Variovorax sp. PBL-E5: one gene and its partner. The protein of the gene in region 2 binds, or shares a complex with, the protein of the main gene of each other region. Links are inferred from orthologs where the notes say so. Each region holds a gene or a part of one and is shown on either strand. Other genes may lie near its edges.

Region 1 (7,675 bases), 330 kb from region 2 along the record:
GGTGGTCAACGACGAGATCAAGTTCGGTGACAACGACACGCTCGGCGCGCTGGTGGCCAATCTGGTGGAAGCCGATGCGCTGGTGATCCTCACCGACCAGAAGGGCCTCTTCACGGCAGATCCGCGCAAGGATCCGGATGCCCGCTTCGTGCACGAGGCCGCCGCCGGCGATCCCGCGCTCGAGGCCATGGCGGGCGGCGCGGGCAGCAGCATCGGCCGCGGCGGCATGATCACCAAGATCCTGGCGGCCAAGCGCGCCGCCGGTTCGGGCGCTTCCACGGTCATCGCCTGGGGTCGCGAACCGGATGCGCTGCTGCGCCTGACGCGCGGCGAACCGATCGGAACGCTGCTGCTGGCGCAGACCGCCAAGCACCAGGCCCGCAAGCGCTGGATGGCCGATCACCTGCAGCTGCGCGGTGCGGTGATGGTCGATCCCGGCGCTGCGGCCAAGGTGCGCGGCGAGGGCAAGAGCCTGCTGCCGATCGGCATGACGAGCGTCGAGGGCGAGTTCTCGCGCGGCGACGTGATCGCCGTGCGCGACGAACACGGCATCGAGCTTGCGCGCGGGCTCGCCAACTACTCGAGCGCCGAAGCGCGGATGCTGTGCCGCAAGCCCTCAGCCGAGTTCGAGCGCCTTCTGGGCTATGCGGCCGAGCCGGAGATGGTGCACCGCGACAACATGGTGTTGATGCCGGGAACCCGCTGACCGCTCACTGCACCTCGCGGATCGGGTTCTTCATCTGGTCGACCATCTCGCTCACCGAGGCGCGTGGCGCGTGGTCGCGGCAAACACCCTGCGCGGCGAGCGCCTGGGTGTAGCGCGAGTTCTGGTCGCTGAAGCGCTTCCAGTCGGGATTGGGCACTTCCTCCCATTTGCCGTTGTTGTAGCGCGCGTAGGTCTTCTTTTCATCGGTCGCGCAGCGCACCCCTTCGTAGAACGCATTGAGCGCGTCGCCGCTGCGGTTGCTGGCGACCACCACGTAGCGCACGACGCCATCGCCGGTGATCACGATCGTCGCCGGATCGACGCCGAATTTCAGGCTCATGTAGGGCGGCATCTCGATCGGGATCAACCGCTCCGGCTTGAAGGCGGGCGGCGGGGGAACGTCGGTTTCCTTCCAGTCCCTGTCCGAGGAGGTGATCGTGGGCGGCGGAGGCGATCCGGCCTGCGCCCAATCGGGATTGGAGGTATCCCGCGGGCCTGATGCGCAAGCGGCGAGGAAGAGGCAGGCCGCGACCGGCGCCGTGCTAGCGATGCGGCGGAAAAGAGACGTCTGCGGCAGGAAGGTCATTCGACGCTTTGGCATTGGGATTGGGATCGAAGCTGGCGCCGGGCGGCAGCTCGAAGTGGGGCTCATGGCCTGGGCCGGGCGGATGGCGCTCGAATTCACGGGCGCGCACGTTGCTGCGCAGGAAACGGTTGCGGAAGTCCTGCCGGGGCAGGTAGCGGGCGAGTTCGGTCAGCGCCATTTCATAGACGCCGCGCTTGAACTCGACCACCACGTCCAGCGGGACCCAGTAATCATGCCAGCGCCAGGCGTCGAACTCGGGATGGTCGGTGGCACGCAGGTTGAGATCCCAGTCGTGCCCTGTCAGTTGGAGCAAATACCAGATCTGCTTCTGGCCTTTGTAGTGGCCCCGTGCGTCACGGCGGATGAACCGATCCGGCACCTCGTAGCGCAACCAGTCACGGGTACGGGCCACGATCCGCACATGCTCCGGCTGGAGACCCACTTCCTCGTGCAGTTCCCGGAACATGGCCTGCTCGGGACTCTCGCCGCGATCGATGCCGCCTTGCGGGAACTGCCAGGAGTGGGTGCGGATGCGTTTGCCCCAGAAAACCTGGTTTCTCTGGTTGAGCAAGATGATGCCGACGTTGGGCCTGAAGCCGTCCCGGTCGAGCATAATCAAACCCCAATTTTTTGAACTGAGTCGATTATGCATGCCGGGTTGCACTCGGCAAGCGACCAGTTGCCGGCCGCCTCGCGGCCTGCCTCTTTCTCCAACGACGAACCTCTCTGCGCGACCGATGAAAGCTTCCCGATTCTTTATCTCCACCCTCAAGGAAGCGCCGGCCGATGCCGAGATCGCGAGCCACCGGCTCATGATGCGCGCCGGCATGATCAAGAAGCTCGGCACGGGCATCTACACCTACATGCCGATGGGGCTGCGGGTGATTCGCAAGGTCGAGGCGATCGTGCGCGAGGAAATGGACCGCGCCGGCGCGGTCGAGCTCGCGATGCCGGTGGTTCAACCGGCCGAGTTCTGGCAGGAGAGCGGCCGCTTCCAGAACTTCGGGCCCGAGCTCTTGCGCATCAAGGACCGCCACGAGCGCGACTTCATCGTGCAGCCGACCAGCGAAGAGGTGGTGACCGACATCGCGCGCCAGGACATCCGCAGCTACAAGCAGCTGCCGAAGAATTTCTATCAGATCCAGACCAAGTTCAGGGACGAGCGCCGGCCGCGCTTCGGCCTGATGCGCGGGCGCGAATTCATCATGAAGGACGCCTACAGCTTCGATCGCGACCTCGGTGGCGCGAAAGCCAGCTACCAGGTGATGGCGGATGCCTACCGCAAGATCTTCGACCGCTTCGGCTTGCGCTACCGCGCCGTGGCGGCCGACAGCGGTGCGATCGGCGGTGACACGAGCCAGGAGTTCCAGGTCATCGCGGCGACCGGCGAGGATGCGATCGTCTACTGCCCCGACAGCGACTACGCGGCCAACATGGAAAAGGCCGAAGCGCTCGCGCCCGCCGGTCCGCGCGGCCCGGCGACCCAGGCGCTGACCAAGATGCCGACACCGGGCAAGAGCACCTGCGAAGACGTCGCGGCTCTGTTGGGCGTGCCGCTCTCGACCACCGTGAAGTCGCTCGTCCTCGCCACCGAGCTCACCGACGAAGCCGGTGCGGTCAAGGGCTCGCAGGTCTGGTTGCTGCTGGTGCGCGGCGACCATGACATGAACGAGATCAAGGTGAGCAAGGTGCCGGGCCTCGACCAGGGCTTCCGCTTCGCGACCTCCGCCGAGATCGAGGACCACTTCGGCTGCAAGCCCGGCTACCTCGGCCCGCTGAAGCTCAGGCGTCCGCTGAAGATCGTCGCCGACCGCGAGGTGGCGGTGATGGCTGACTGGATCTGCGGCGCCAACGAAGTCGACTTCCACATGACGGGCGTCAACTGGGGCCGCGACCTGCCCGAGCCCGATGCGGTGGCCGACCTGCGCAACGTGGTCGCGGGCGATGCCTCGCCCGACGGCAAGGGCCTCCTCGCGATCGAGCGCGGCATCGAGGTCGGGCACGTGTTCGTGCTCGGCACCAAGTACAGCAAGCCCATGAACGCGACCTTCCTCGACGAGGGCGGCAAGCCGCAGTTCCTCGAGATGGGCTGCTACGGCATCGGCATCACACGGCTGCCGGCCGCGGCGATCGAACAGAACCACGATGAGCGCGGCATCATCTGGCCCGATGCGATCGCGCCTTTCACCGTCGTCGTCTGTCCCATCGGCATGGACCGCAGCCCCGAAGTCAAGACCGCTGCCGAGGCGTTGTACGAACAGTTGCTGGCCGCCGGCGTCGACGTGCTGCTCGACGATCGCGGCGAGCGTCCCGGCGCCATGTTCGCCGACTGGGAACTGATCGGCGTCCCGCACCGCGTGGTGATTTCCGACCGCGGCCTGAAGGAAGGCCAGCTCGAATACCAGCATCGGCGCGACGCGGCGGCGACCAAGGTGCCCGCGGGCGGCATCGCGGATTTCATCAGGGGCAGACTGTCCGCATGACCGCTGCGGCGCCGGACGGTGCGCGCCGCCTCTCACGGCGCTGGTGCCTTGGTGGCGTTGCCGCCGCCGCGCTCGGTGCCGCACTGCCGCGGCAGGCCCGCGCCGGCGCGCAGATCGAGGAGCCGCTGATCGATTCGGTGCGCTCCGCGCTCAGTTCGGCGATCCAGAACGGCGCGCCGCCGGTCCCCGAGTTCGGCAGCACCGAGGCGCGTCTCACCTACCTGCGCTGGCTGGGCGAGATGAGCGAACGGCTCAAGAAGAAACTGCCCGACTGGCCCACGCGCAAGGAATTCCTCCAGACCGTCTGGTACGAAAGCAAGCGCTCGGGCCTCGAGATCAGCCTGGTGCTCGGCCTGATCCAGGTCGAGAGCAACTTCCGCAAGTTCGCCGTGTCCAGTGCCGGCGCCCGCGGCTACATGCAGGTGATGCCCTTCTGGACACGCGTGATCGGCGACGGCGATCCGTCCAAGCTGTTCCACATGCAGACCAACCTGCGCTTCGGCTGTGTCATCCTGCGCCACTACCTCAACCAGGAGCAGGGCGACCTGTTCATGACGCTCGGTCGCTACAACGGCAGCCGCGGCAGGGCGCCTTACCCGGATGCAGTTTTCGCGAACCAGCGGTTCTGGGTCTTCAAGGATCGCCGGCCGGACTGACGGCTGGTCTTCGTCTATTGCATGAAGCCGATGCGGCTGCGCGCAGCGCCGGCCCGCGGCAGATCCTCCACGCGCACCTCGTCGCGGCCGGCCAGCCGTGCATTGCCGAAGCCGGTCATCAAGGCGCGGCGCATCTCGCGCGGCGCCAGCGTGGCCAGGTGGTCGAGCACGTCGGCCGAGGGCTCCTGCGCCAGCATCCGGCCCCAATCGTGCTCGCCGCGGATCGATGCATAGAGCTGGCGCGCGATCTGCCGCGCGGCCTCGGGCGAGGGCGCATCGACCTCGAACACGTTCATGCGGTTCAGGATCGGCTCGGGGATGCCGCGCGCATCGTTCGCAGTCGTGATCCAGATCACCTGGCTGGCATCGATCGGCACTTCGGCGAACTCGTCGATGAAGGCATGCGCCGTGTCGTGCTCGAGCAGGTTGTAGAGCGCGCCGAGTGGGTCGTATTGCGCATCGGCGCCGGCCTTGTCGATCTCGTCGATCACCATCACCGGGTTCGCGTACTGCCCGTCGACCAGCGCCTCGAACACCTTGCCCGGCTTGGCGCCCTTCCATTGCGACGACGCACCGGAAAGCAGCCAGCCGGCCGTCATCGAGCTCATCGGCACCAGCGACATGCCGGTGCCCAGCAGTTCGGCCAGCTTCTTCGCGAAGTGCGTCTTGCCGATGCCCGGCGGCCCGAGCAGCAGCATCGGCGTCACTTCGAGCCCGTCGCGACTGTCCTGCGCCAGCGCGACGTGGCGGCGCACGTCGTCCAGCACCTCGGTGAAGTTGGGCAGTTGCGCGTAGAGCGCGGCCATTTCGGGCACGCCGCTCGGCTTGACCTGGAAGCGGTCGGGGCCGCGTTCGAGCATGCGCTCGTAAGTGGTGCGCAGGTGCTCGTGATCGCGCTCGGGCAGATGGGCAAGCTTGCGTTCGACGTCGTGGGTGCGGAACACGCTGCGCAGCTGGGCCACCGGCAGCTGGAACGACGAGGATGCGGGAACGAGACTGCGGGAATCCATGGACACCTCCGGCTTCGATCACTGGAACACAGCATAAGCCGTGCCTCGTGTCGGACGGTGTCTATGTTTTCTCGGTTTCGGCGTTTTGTCGCCGCTGGCTTACACGCCGCCGTGCGGATGTGTGGGGTCGACCCACAGCACCGACTCGGGCTTCTCGACCGGCTCGATGTCGAGATTGACCGCCACCGCCTCGCCATCGCTGCGGCACAGCACGCATTCGAGCGCCTCGGTCGCGCTGGCGTTGATCTCCTGGTGCGGCACATAGGGCGGCACGTAGATGAAATCGCCGGGCCCGGCCTCCGCGGTGAACTCCAGGTTGTCGCCCCAGCGCATGCGGGCGCGTCCGCGCACGACGTAGATCACCGATTCGAGCGGCCCATGGTGATGGGCACCGGTCTTCGCATTGGCATGGATCGTCACCGTCCCGGCCCAGAGCTTCTGCGCGCCGACGCGCGCGAAGTTGATCGCCGCGGCGCGGTTCATGCCCGGCGTCTGGGCCGTGTTGGCGTCGAGCTGGCTGGCGGGAATCACGCGCACGCCATCGTGCTTCCACGCGGCGTCATCGTGGTCGTGCGCCTGGCCGTCATCGGCGTGGTCGTGGCTCATGAGCCCAACGATCAGGCCGGGCTGCCGTTCAGCATTTGTTGCAACTCGCCTGATTCGTACATTTCCATCAGGATGTCCGAGCCGCCGACGAACTCGCCCTTGACGTAGAGCTGCGGGATGGTCGGCCAGTTGCTGTATTCCTTGATGCCCTGGCGGATGCCGTCGTCCTCCAGCACATTGACGGTCTTGAGCGAGCGCGTATCGACGCCGACGGCCTTGAGGATCTGGATCGCGCGGCCCGAGAAACCGCACATCGGGAAGCTGGCGTTGCCCTTCATGAAGAGCACGAGGTCATTGGTCTTGACGAGGTCGTCGATGCGTTGCTGGGCGTCGGGCATGGGGACTCCTTGGAAATGGGCTTCGCGGCATTATTTCACCGAGCGCAGGATTCCGCCGGAACAGCGCGCGATGCCTGCCAGGTCGTTGCGGCTTTGGACTTCGGCGAAACCGTGCAGCGCGAGCAGGTTTCGCACGGCGGCGGCCTGGTCATGGCCGTGTTCGAGCAACAGCCAGCCGCCGTCCTTCAAATGACCGGGCGCCGCCTGCACGATGCGCCGGATGTCGTCCAGCCCGTCGATGCCCGACACCAGGGCCTGTGAGGGTTCGTGCATCAGGGCTGGCAGATGCGCGTCTCCCGCCGCGATGTACGGCGGGTTCGAGACGATCAGGTCATACCCGGCATCGGCACCGGCCAGCCAGTCGCGTTCGATGAAGTGAACCGCCAGACCGAGCCGCAGCGCATTGGCCCGCGCGACGGCCAGCGCGCCGGCGCTGGCATCGACGGCGCCGATCCATGCATCGGCGCGCGCCGCGCCGATGGCCAGTGCGATCGCGCCGCTGCCCGTGCCCAGATCGAGCACCGAGGGCGCCGTCAGCCCATCCAGGCACTGCAGCGCCCAGTCGACCAGCGTCTCGGTGTCGGGTCGGGGCACCAGCACGCGTGCATCGACCTGCAGCCGCAGTCCGTGAAATTCCTTTTCGCCGACCAGGTAGGCCAGCGGCTCGCCGGCCGCGCGCCGGGCGCAGAGCCGCGAAAAGGCCGGCCACACGGCATCGGACAGCGCATCGGTGTCATGCGCGATCAGCCATGCGCGCTCGTCTGCCGACCGGCCAAGCGCATGCAGCAGCAGCAGCTGGGCATCGAGCCGATCGAGGCCGAGCGCGGCGGCCGCCGCCAGCATCTCGGCCGCCGTCGCCGGCGCAGGCGTGCCGGGCGTCATCACGCAGGCAGGCTGGCTTCCAGCTCGGCCAGCTGCTCGGCCTCGCGCGCGGACTGCAGCGCCGCCACCACGTCGCCGAGGTCGCCTTCCATGATCGCCAGCAGCTTGTAGAGCGTGAGGTTGATCCGGTGGTCCGTGAGCCGCCCCTGCGGGAAGTTGTAGGTGCGGATGCGGTCGGAGCGGTCGCCGGTGCCGACCAGGCCCTTGCGCGTCGCCGCGTCTTTCGCGGCGCGCTCGCTGCGTTCCTTCTCCTGGATGCGCGCCGTCAGCACCTGCAGCGCCTTGGCCTTGTTGCGGTGCTGGCTGCGGTCGTCCTGGCATTCGGCGACGATGCCGGTCGGGATGTGCGTGATGCGCACCGCCGAATCGGTCTTGTTGATGTGCTGGCCGCCGGCGCCGCTGGCGCGG
Region 2 (7,850 bases):
CCACGATCTTGTGGAACAGGTCGGCCCCGATGCCGCCCGAGCACGAGAAGGTCATGAGCACCCCGCCCGGCGCCAGCAACTTGAGGGCCAGCCGGTTGATGTCCTTGTAGGCGCGCGCGGCGCGCTCGGCATGCGCCACCGTCGGCGCGAACTTGGGCGGATCGAGCACGATGGCGTCGAACGCCCTGCCCTCCTCGATGAAGCGGCGCAGCGTGGCGTTGACATCGGCGTCGAGAAACTCGGCCGAAGCGCCCTCGAAGCCGTTCAGCGCCAGGTGCGCGCGTGCACGCTCCAGCGCCGGCAACGAAGAATCGATCGAAATCAGCTCGGCGCCCTCGAGCGCGCCCGCGCTCCTCAGGCCGGCCAGCGCGGCGACCGTGAAGCCGCCGGTGTAACAGAAACAATTGAGCACGCGCCGAAAGCGCCGATGCGCCGCCAGCTCGGCAAAGCGATGGCGGCTGTCGCGCTGGTCGAGGTAGAAGCCGGTCTTGTGGCCGCTCGCCACATCGAGCGTGAGATGCCAGTCGTGCTCGCGGATCGTGAGTTCCGTCGGGCCGCTGCCGCGCAGCCAGCCCGTCACGGGCGCAAGGCCCTCGCGTTCGCGACCGCTGGCATCGGAGCGCTCGTAGAGCCTCGCGAGTCCGGTCGCCGCGAGCAGTGCGTCGGCCAGTGGCGCTTTCCATCGCTCCACGCCGGCCGACAGGAATTGCGCCACCAGCGTGTCGCCATAACGGTCGACGATCAGCCCCGGCAGGCCGTCGGCCTCGCCATGGACCAGCCGCACGCCGTCGCTTCGCAGGTCGAACAGATGCCTCGCTTCGACGGCCGCCGCGACCCGCGCCGCGAGAAAGGCCGCATCGATGCGCTGCGTCTCGTCGAAGCTCCAGGCGCGTGCCCGTATCTTCGAATGCGGGCTGAACGCCGCCCAGGCAAGGAAGCGGCCATCGTCCGACTCGATGCGCACCGTCTCGCCGGCATCACCGCCGCCCTTGGCGATCGCCGACTCGAACACCCAGGGATGGCGCCGCAGCAGCGAGCGCTCCTTGCCGGGTCGCAGGCGAAGCAGCTTCATTTCCGTGCCTTTGCGTTGGGCGTCTTCTGGTGACCCTCGTCCCGCGCCTGCGCCCGCGGGTGCGCGGCGTCGTAGGCCTTGGCCAGATGCTGGAAGTCGAGCCGCGTGTAGACCTGGGTGGTCGTGATGTTGGCGTGCCCCAGCAGTTCCTGCACCGCGCGCAGGTCGCTGCTGGACTGCAGCAGATGGCTCGCGAACGAATGGCGCAGCATGTGCGGATGCACCGGCGCCGACAGCCCGGCCTTGAGGCTTCGCTGGCGCAATTGCTTCCACACGGAATGGGCCGAGAAGCGCAGTCCATTGCGGCCGATGAAAAGCGCCGCAGCGCTCGCCGGATCGCGCAGGAGCGCCGCCGGCAGCGCCGCGCAGTCCTCGCGCACCGCGAGCCACGCGCGCAAGGCTTCGGCCGCCTTGGCGCCCACCGGCACGAGGCGGCGCTTGCTGCCCTTGCCGAGCACGTTGGCTTCGGTCGCCTCGAGATCGATCCAGCCGCGGGCCGTGTTGCTCGGCCGCGCATCGAGCCCGGTCAGTTCACCGACGCGCAGCCCGCAGCCATAGAGCAGTTCGACGATCGCGTGGTCACGCGCCTCGGCCCAGGGATCGGCCTCGGCATCGTGCAGATCCGCGAGCTGCACCGCCTCGTCGACCGCGAGCGCCTTCGGCAGCGGCCGGGCGGCCTTGGGCGCATGAACGTCCTGGACCGGGTTCGCACCCACCAGCCCCTCGTTGCCGAGCCAGCGGTAGAAGCTGCGCCAGCACGACAGCACCAGCGCGATGCCGCGCGACTCGCGCCCGGCGCCGTGCAACTGCGCCATCCAGCGGCGCACGTGCGCGGTCTGGACCTTGTCGAGCGCGAGTCCCGCGGCAGCGGCCTTCTCGGCCAATGACTTCAGATGGATCGCATAGAGCTCGACCGTGCGCGTCGCCAGGCGGCGCTCGACCCGCACATGCTCGAGATATTTCTCGATCAGGACGGGAATCACCACGGCCGGCGCGTCAGTGGAGGTAGCCATTCATGCCATTGTTCACGATCGCCAGCGGCTCGCGCAGCGCGCCCTTGAAAAGCATGCCCCAGCGGCGCCAGCACGAGGTCGGCGCCGCGGCGTACTGCACATCGAACAGCCGATCGAAGCCGCTCGCGTGCGCAAGGCGTTCGGCGCGCCACAGATGGTACGGCTCGGAAACGATGATCACGCGCTTCATGCCCGCCGCCTGCAGCAGGCTGCGCGACATCGACAGGTTCTCGCGCGTGGACGCCGACACCGGCTCCAGCAGCAGCGGCCCTGCATAGCCCGACAGCCGCGCGTGGGCCTGCATCACTTCGGCCTCGATGCGCCCGTCTTCCTTGTCCACGCCGCCGCTCATGACGAGTTCGCGCACCAGGCCTTCCCTGGCCAGTGCGATGCCGGCATCGACGCGGCCGGTGAGACAGGGATTGGGCTGGCCCTCCCAGTACGCGCGATTGCCGAGGACCAGCGCCGCATCGGCCGGCCGCTGCGGCGGATGACCGAGCAGATCGAGGGCATGCAGCCAGACCATGATGGCGATCGCCGCATAGCCCGCCGCGAGAACCCCGAGCGCGCCCAGCACCACGCGCCAGAGCGATCGCCTCAAGGCCGCAGCCGCGACAGCGCGCCCGAGGCGAGCTCGGCGATGCGCTCCAGGAAATCGGTGCCCATTTCGGCATTGAAGCGCTGTGCATCGGGCGACGCCAGCACCAGCATGCCGAAGGCCGGCATCGCGGCCTCGGGCCGCAGCGGGATCAGCGCGATCGACACCGCGGCATGCGCCTCGGGCAGCCAGTTGGCGGCCTCGAAGCCCGCATTCAGCCCGCAATACGGCGCCGTCAGCGAAGTCGCGAGCGCCTTGACGTCGTCGCTGACCCACTGCGCATAGGGTTCACTGAGATAGTTGCTGTCGCAGTCCCAGACCTTGATCGCGGTCTGCGGCACCATGAAGAGCGACTGCAGCTCGCCGGCGATCTGCGTCGGCAGCCCGCGCGGATCGCGGGTGGCGAGCAGGCCGCTGGTCCAGCGCTGCAGGCGATCGGCCGTGACCACGTTCTCGGTGCCGTGGCGCACCATGTCCATCACGCGATGCTCCAGCGCCTTGATCTTCTCGCGCAGCATCTCGGCCTGGCGTTCCTGCAGGCTGACGGCGCGGTTGCCGTGCGGGCTGGTGAGCTGCACCTGCGCCAGCAGCTGCGCATGGCGCTCGAAGAAATCCGGCGTGTTCGCCAGGTAGTTGGCGATGTCGTCTTCGGTGATCGGGTTCATGGCGTCCTGGTTGAAATGATTCATGGCTGCTCCGGCACCTCGATGTCGCCTTCGAACACGGTGACGGCGGGTCCGGTCATCAGGACCGGTGCGCCATCGCCGGTCCATTCGATGGTCAGCGTCCCGCCGCGTGTCTCGACATCGACGCGCGCATCGAGCAGGCCGAGCCGGATGCCCGCGACCACCGCGGCGCAGGCGCCGGTGCCGCAGGCCAGCGTTTCGCCGGCACCGCGCTCGAACACGCGCAGCCGCAGGTGCGTGCGGTCGACCACCTGCATGAAGCCGGCGTTGACGCGCTGCGGAAAGCGCGGATGGTGTTCGATCAACGGACCCTGCACGGCGACCGGCGCGGTGTCGACGTCGTCGACGATCTGCACCGCATGCGGATTGCCCATCGACAGCACGGCCACCGCGACGAGGTCGCTGCCGGCCCGGGTGCCGAGCGCCAGATGCCAGAGCTGCCAGCTGCCTTCGGGCTGCGGGTCGAGGCCGGCGGTGTCGAAGGGCACCTGCGCCGGCTCGAAGACCGGCCCGCCCATATCGACCGTGACGCGGCCGTCCGCGCCCATGCGCGGCTCGATCACGCCCGACAGCGTCTGCACGCGCACCGTGTTCTGGACCGTCAGACCGCGCTCGCGCACGAAGCGCATGAAACAGCGCGCGCCATTGCCGCACTGCTCGACCTCGCCGCCGTCGGCGTTGTGGATCACGTACTGGAAATCGATGCCCGGCGACGGCGCGGGCCGCACGCTCAGGACCTGGTCGGCGCCGACGCCGAAATGACGATCGGCCAGGAAGCGGTACTGCGCCGCGCTCAGGCCGAGCGTGCCGCGGGTTTCGTCCAGCACGACGAAGTCGTTGCCGGCGCCCTGCATCTTGGTGAAGCGGATTCGCATCCGCGGATTATCTGCTGCCCCGCGCACTGGAATACCTTCGCGCATCAGCGCTTCGGTATTCGCCTTCGGAACGGCCGGGCGGCGCATGCACCAGGCACCGCGCCCATCGTCGCCCCGTCGCGCCCGGTGGCGCCGGATCAATCCGGGCGTCCGGCCCGCAGCCGGTCCAGCGCGCGATCGAGAAAGGGCAATCGATCCTGGCCCCAGAAGCGCTCGCCGGCGAGCACGTAGGTGGGTGCGCCGAACACGCCGATCTCCACCGCCTCGGCGCTGTTGGCGCGGTAGATCGCCTGAGTCTCCGGTGTCTGCTCCAGCGCCTGCAGCGCCGCGCCGTCGTAGCCGTTTTCCTCCGCCACCGTGATGCGCACCTCGGCCTGCGAGGTGTCGCGCTGCTCGGCCCACAGCGCGCGCAGGAGTGCATGCGAGAGCGGCTGCGCATCCAGCCCCTGCAGCTGCGCGGCGATCACCATCCAGCCCGGGTACTTGTTCCAGTCCGGATCGGCCGGCGCGCCCTTGGGATAGTGCGCGGGCTCGAGATGCAGCGGCATGCCCAGATGCTCGCGCCAGCGCGCGAGCTCGAGCGCGTGGTAGCTGCGGCGCGGCTCGGGCCGCGTCTTCAGCGGAATGCCGCCGGTCTGCGGCACCACCGCCTGGAAGTCGTAGGGCTTGAGCGTGAGCTGCACATGGTGGCGGCGCACGATGTCCTGCAGCTGCGGGCCGCCGAAATAGGCCCAGGGCGAGGACAGGCTGTAGTAGCAGTCGAGGGCGATCATGGCGGGATTATCTTCAGCCCGCCATGACCGTTCTCAGAACGCAGCCGGCCTCCACTTGAGCAGCCGCTTCTCCAGCGAGGTCAACAGGAAGTCGGCGAGCAGCGCCACCACCGCCAGCACGATCATCGCGGCGAACACGCCGCTGGCATTGAACGCACCCTGCGCGGTCGAGATCAGCAGGCCGATGCCTTCTTTCGCGCCGAGGAATTCGCCGACCACGGCACCGACCAGCGCGAAGCCGAAGCTCACGTGCAGGCTGGCCAGGATCCACGACATGGCCGACGGGATCACGACCGACATCGTCACCTGGCGCGGCGAGGCGCCGAGGATCTGCGCATTGGCGATCATGTACTTGTCGGCCTCGCGCACGCCCTGGAAGGCATTGCCGAAGACGACGAAGAACACCATGACGACCGCGAGCGCGACCTTGGACGCCATCCCCAGCCCGAGCGCGATCACGAAGATCGAGCCCAGCACCACGCGCGGGATCGAGTTGGCGATCTGGATGTAGAGGCTGAAGACGTCCGACAGCAGCTTGTTGCGCCCGAGCAGGATGCCGCAGATGACGCCCGCGATGGCGCCGATCAGGAAGCCGATCACGGTTTCCTCCAGCGTCACCGCGACCTGCATCCACAGCGAACCCTGCGAGGTGCCGTCGCGGATCCACTCGACGATCTGGTCGTAGATCAGCGAGGGCATCGAATAGAAGAAGGGGTCGATCCACTTGCGGCGCGCAGCCAGCTCCCAGCCGCCGAGCACCACCACCAGCACCAGCACGCGCAGTGTGATGATCATCTGGCGGCGCCGGCGGATGCGCGCCTGAGCGATTTCGGACTCGCGGGCCAGCGCTTCGTCGCTCAGGACGGCGGGCAAGGCAAGGTCGGTCATGAAGAGGCTCCGGAAGGTCGGGATTCGGTGGGATTCATGCGAGCGTGACTTCTTCGCGAAGATCGTCCCAGATGTGCTTGGAGAGCTCGATGAACTTCGGCTCGTAGCGCACCGTCGAGGTCACGCGCGGGCGCGGCAGATCGATCTCGTAGACGCGCTTGAGCGTGCCCGGCCGCGCCGACAGCACGAACACGCGGTCGGCCAGCGCGATCGCTTCCTCGAGGTCGTGCGTGACGAACACCACCGAGCCGCCGGTGCCCGACCAGATCTTGAGCAGTTCGTCCTGCATCAGCGTGCGGGTCTGCATGTCGAGCGCCGAGAAGGGCTCGTCCATCAGCAGGATCTCGGGGTTGTTGATGAAGGTCTGCGCCAGCGCCACCCGCTTGCGCATGCCGCCCGAGAGCTGGTGCGGGTAGTGCTTGCCGAACTTGCCGAGGCCCACGCGCTGGATCCAGTCCTCGGCCATGGCGTAGGCCTCCTGCTTCGGCTTGCCGCGGAACATCGGGCCGGCCGCGACGTTGTCGATCACGCTGCGCCACGGGAACACCGCGTCGGCCTGGAACACGAAGCCGATGCGCGGATCGATGCCCTGGACGGGCTTGCCCATCACGTGCACCTCCCCGACCGTGGGCTTCAAAAGGCCCGTGATCATGTTGAGCGTGGTCGACTTGCCGCAGCCCGTCGGGCCGACGATGGCGACGAACTCGCCGCGCGCCACCGCCATGTTGAAGTTGCGCAGCGCCACCGTGGCATTGCCGTCGGCGGAGATGAAGCGCAGCGAGACGCCGCGGAAATCGATGGCCGGCGTGCTGTCGCTCACTTGGCCCCCGCCGCCAGGTACGCGTTGCTGTACGTCTTGGACAGGTCGATGTTCTTGCTCTTGACGAGCGGCTTGTAGGTGGCCAGCACCTTGAGCACGGTCTCCGGGCCGCCGGCCGGCATCTTCGCGTCGGTGGTGAACATCGGCAGCGAAGATTCGAGCGCCTTCACGTACAGCTCCTTGTCATTGCCGTAGTAGTCGCGCGGCACCTTGTCGGCGATCTCGGCCGCCGAATGGGTGTGGATGTATTCCATCGTGCGGGCAAAGGCGTGGGCCAGCTTGGTGGCCTGCTCCTTGTGCGACTCGGCCCAGGTGTTCTGGACATAGAAGCTCGCGGCGGGATAGAGGCCGCCCAGTGCCGCGCTCGTATCCTTCTCGGTGCGCAGATCCACCAGCACCCTGGCATCGCCGGTCTTGAGCATTTCCGAGATCGTGGGCTCGGTGGTCATGCCGGCCTGGATGCGGTCCTGCTTCATCGCCGCGATGAAGGTGTTGCCGGCGCCGACGGGCAGCAACGAGTAGTCCTTGGAGGCCACGCCCTGGCGGTCTGCCAGGTAGCGCGTGAGGAAATCGGTCGACGAGCCGAGGCCGGTCACGCCCAGCGTCTTGCCCTTGGCATCGGCCATGGTCTTGAAAGTCGGCGCCGCCTTGCTGGAGACCATCTCGACCTCGCCCGGCACCTTGCAGAACACCGCGATGGCCTCGATCTCCTTGCCCTTACTCTGCAGGTCGATGGTGTGGTCGTAGAAGCCGACCACGCCCTGCACGGCGCCGGCGATCAGCTGGTTCTCGGCATCGACGCCGGCCGGCTGCGACTGCAGCTCCACCGTCAGGCCTTCGTCCTTGAAGTAGCCCAGTGCCTCGGTCAGCTTGGCCGGCAGGTAGATGATCTTGTTGATGCCGCCCACCATGATGGTGATCGGCTCGGCGGCCTGGGCCAGCGGCGCGGCGGCGGCGAAGGTGGTGCACAGGGCGGTGGCGAGCAGGGTGCGGTGGAAGGCGCGCATGGTGAGAGGTCTCCTGGATGCAATGTGGGAAGACCGCGGGCGGGACGAGGCCAGCCGCGGGGCGCAGCCAGTCTAGGCAGCGCGGTCTTTCGGCCAGCTTTCGGCACCGGTGCGGATC

What was found.
Region 1: the proteins of dapF (region 2) and WDLP6_RS05890 are in contact, whole or in part, in a solved structure (PDB 5YGU), measured with the Escherichia coli proteins. The link is inferred for Variovorax sp. PBL-E5 from one-to-one orthologs.

The regions. Positions count from the first base shown.
Region 1 is NZ_LR594671.1:1,213,665-1,221,339, forward strand. The notes cover bases 78-2,890. They hold WDLP6_RS05890 (RNA pyrophosphohydrolase), read right to left. Parts: upstream 1,906-2,890; coding sequence 1,249-1,905; downstream 78-1,248. Other genes in these bases: proB (glutamate 5-kinase), read left to right, coding at 78-706; WDLP6_RS05885 (CNP1-like family protein), read right to left, coding at 711-1,358; WDLP6_RS05895 (proline--tRNA ligase), read left to right, coding at 2,030-2,890. In the rest of the region: more of proB, read left to right, coding at 1-77; more of WDLP6_RS05895, read left to right, coding at 2,891-3,775; WDLP6_RS05900 (lytic transglycosylase domain-containing protein), read left to right, coding at 3,772-4,431; WDLP6_RS05905 (AAA family ATPase), read right to left, coding at 4,446-5,441; WDLP6_RS05910 (cupin domain-containing protein), read right to left, coding at 5,541-6,047; grxD (Grx4 family monothiol glutaredoxin), read right to left, coding at 6,059-6,385; prmC (peptide chain release factor N(5)-glutamine methyltransferase), read right to left, coding at 6,416-7,267; prfA (peptide chain release factor 1), read right to left, coding at 7,267-7,675. UniProt on the Escherichia coli protein: Master regulator of 5'-end-dependent mRNA decay.
Region 2 is NZ_LR594671.1:879,257-887,106, reverse strand. Bases 2,307-5,262 are described here. They hold dapF (diaminopimelate epimerase), read right to left. Parts: upstream 4,245-5,262; coding sequence 3,369-4,244; downstream 2,307-3,368. Other genes in these bases: WDLP6_RS04325 (ABC transporter permease), read right to left, coding at 5,051-5,262; WDLP6_RS04330 (2-hydroxychromene-2-carboxylate isomerase), read right to left, coding at 4,382-5,017; WDLP6_RS04340 (DUF484 family protein), read right to left, coding at 2,683-3,372; WDLP6_RS04345 (YdcF family protein), read right to left, coding at 2,307-2,686. Also shown: WDLP6_RS04355 (class I SAM-dependent rRNA methyltransferase), read right to left, coding at 1-1,072; WDLP6_RS04350 (tyrosine recombinase XerC), read right to left, coding at 1,069-2,085; more of WDLP6_RS04345, read right to left, coding at 2,069-2,306; more of WDLP6_RS04325, read right to left, coding at 5,263-5,905; WDLP6_RS04320 (ABC transporter ATP-binding protein), read right to left, coding at 5,940-6,725; WDLP6_RS04315 (ABC transporter substrate-binding protein), read right to left, coding at 6,722-7,732. UniProt on the Escherichia coli protein: Involved in the succinylase branch of the L-lysine biosynthesis and in the biosynthesis of the pentapeptide incorporated in the peptidoglycan moiety. Catalyzes the stereoinversion of LL-2,6-diaminopimelate (L,L-DAP) to meso-diaminopimelate (meso-DAP).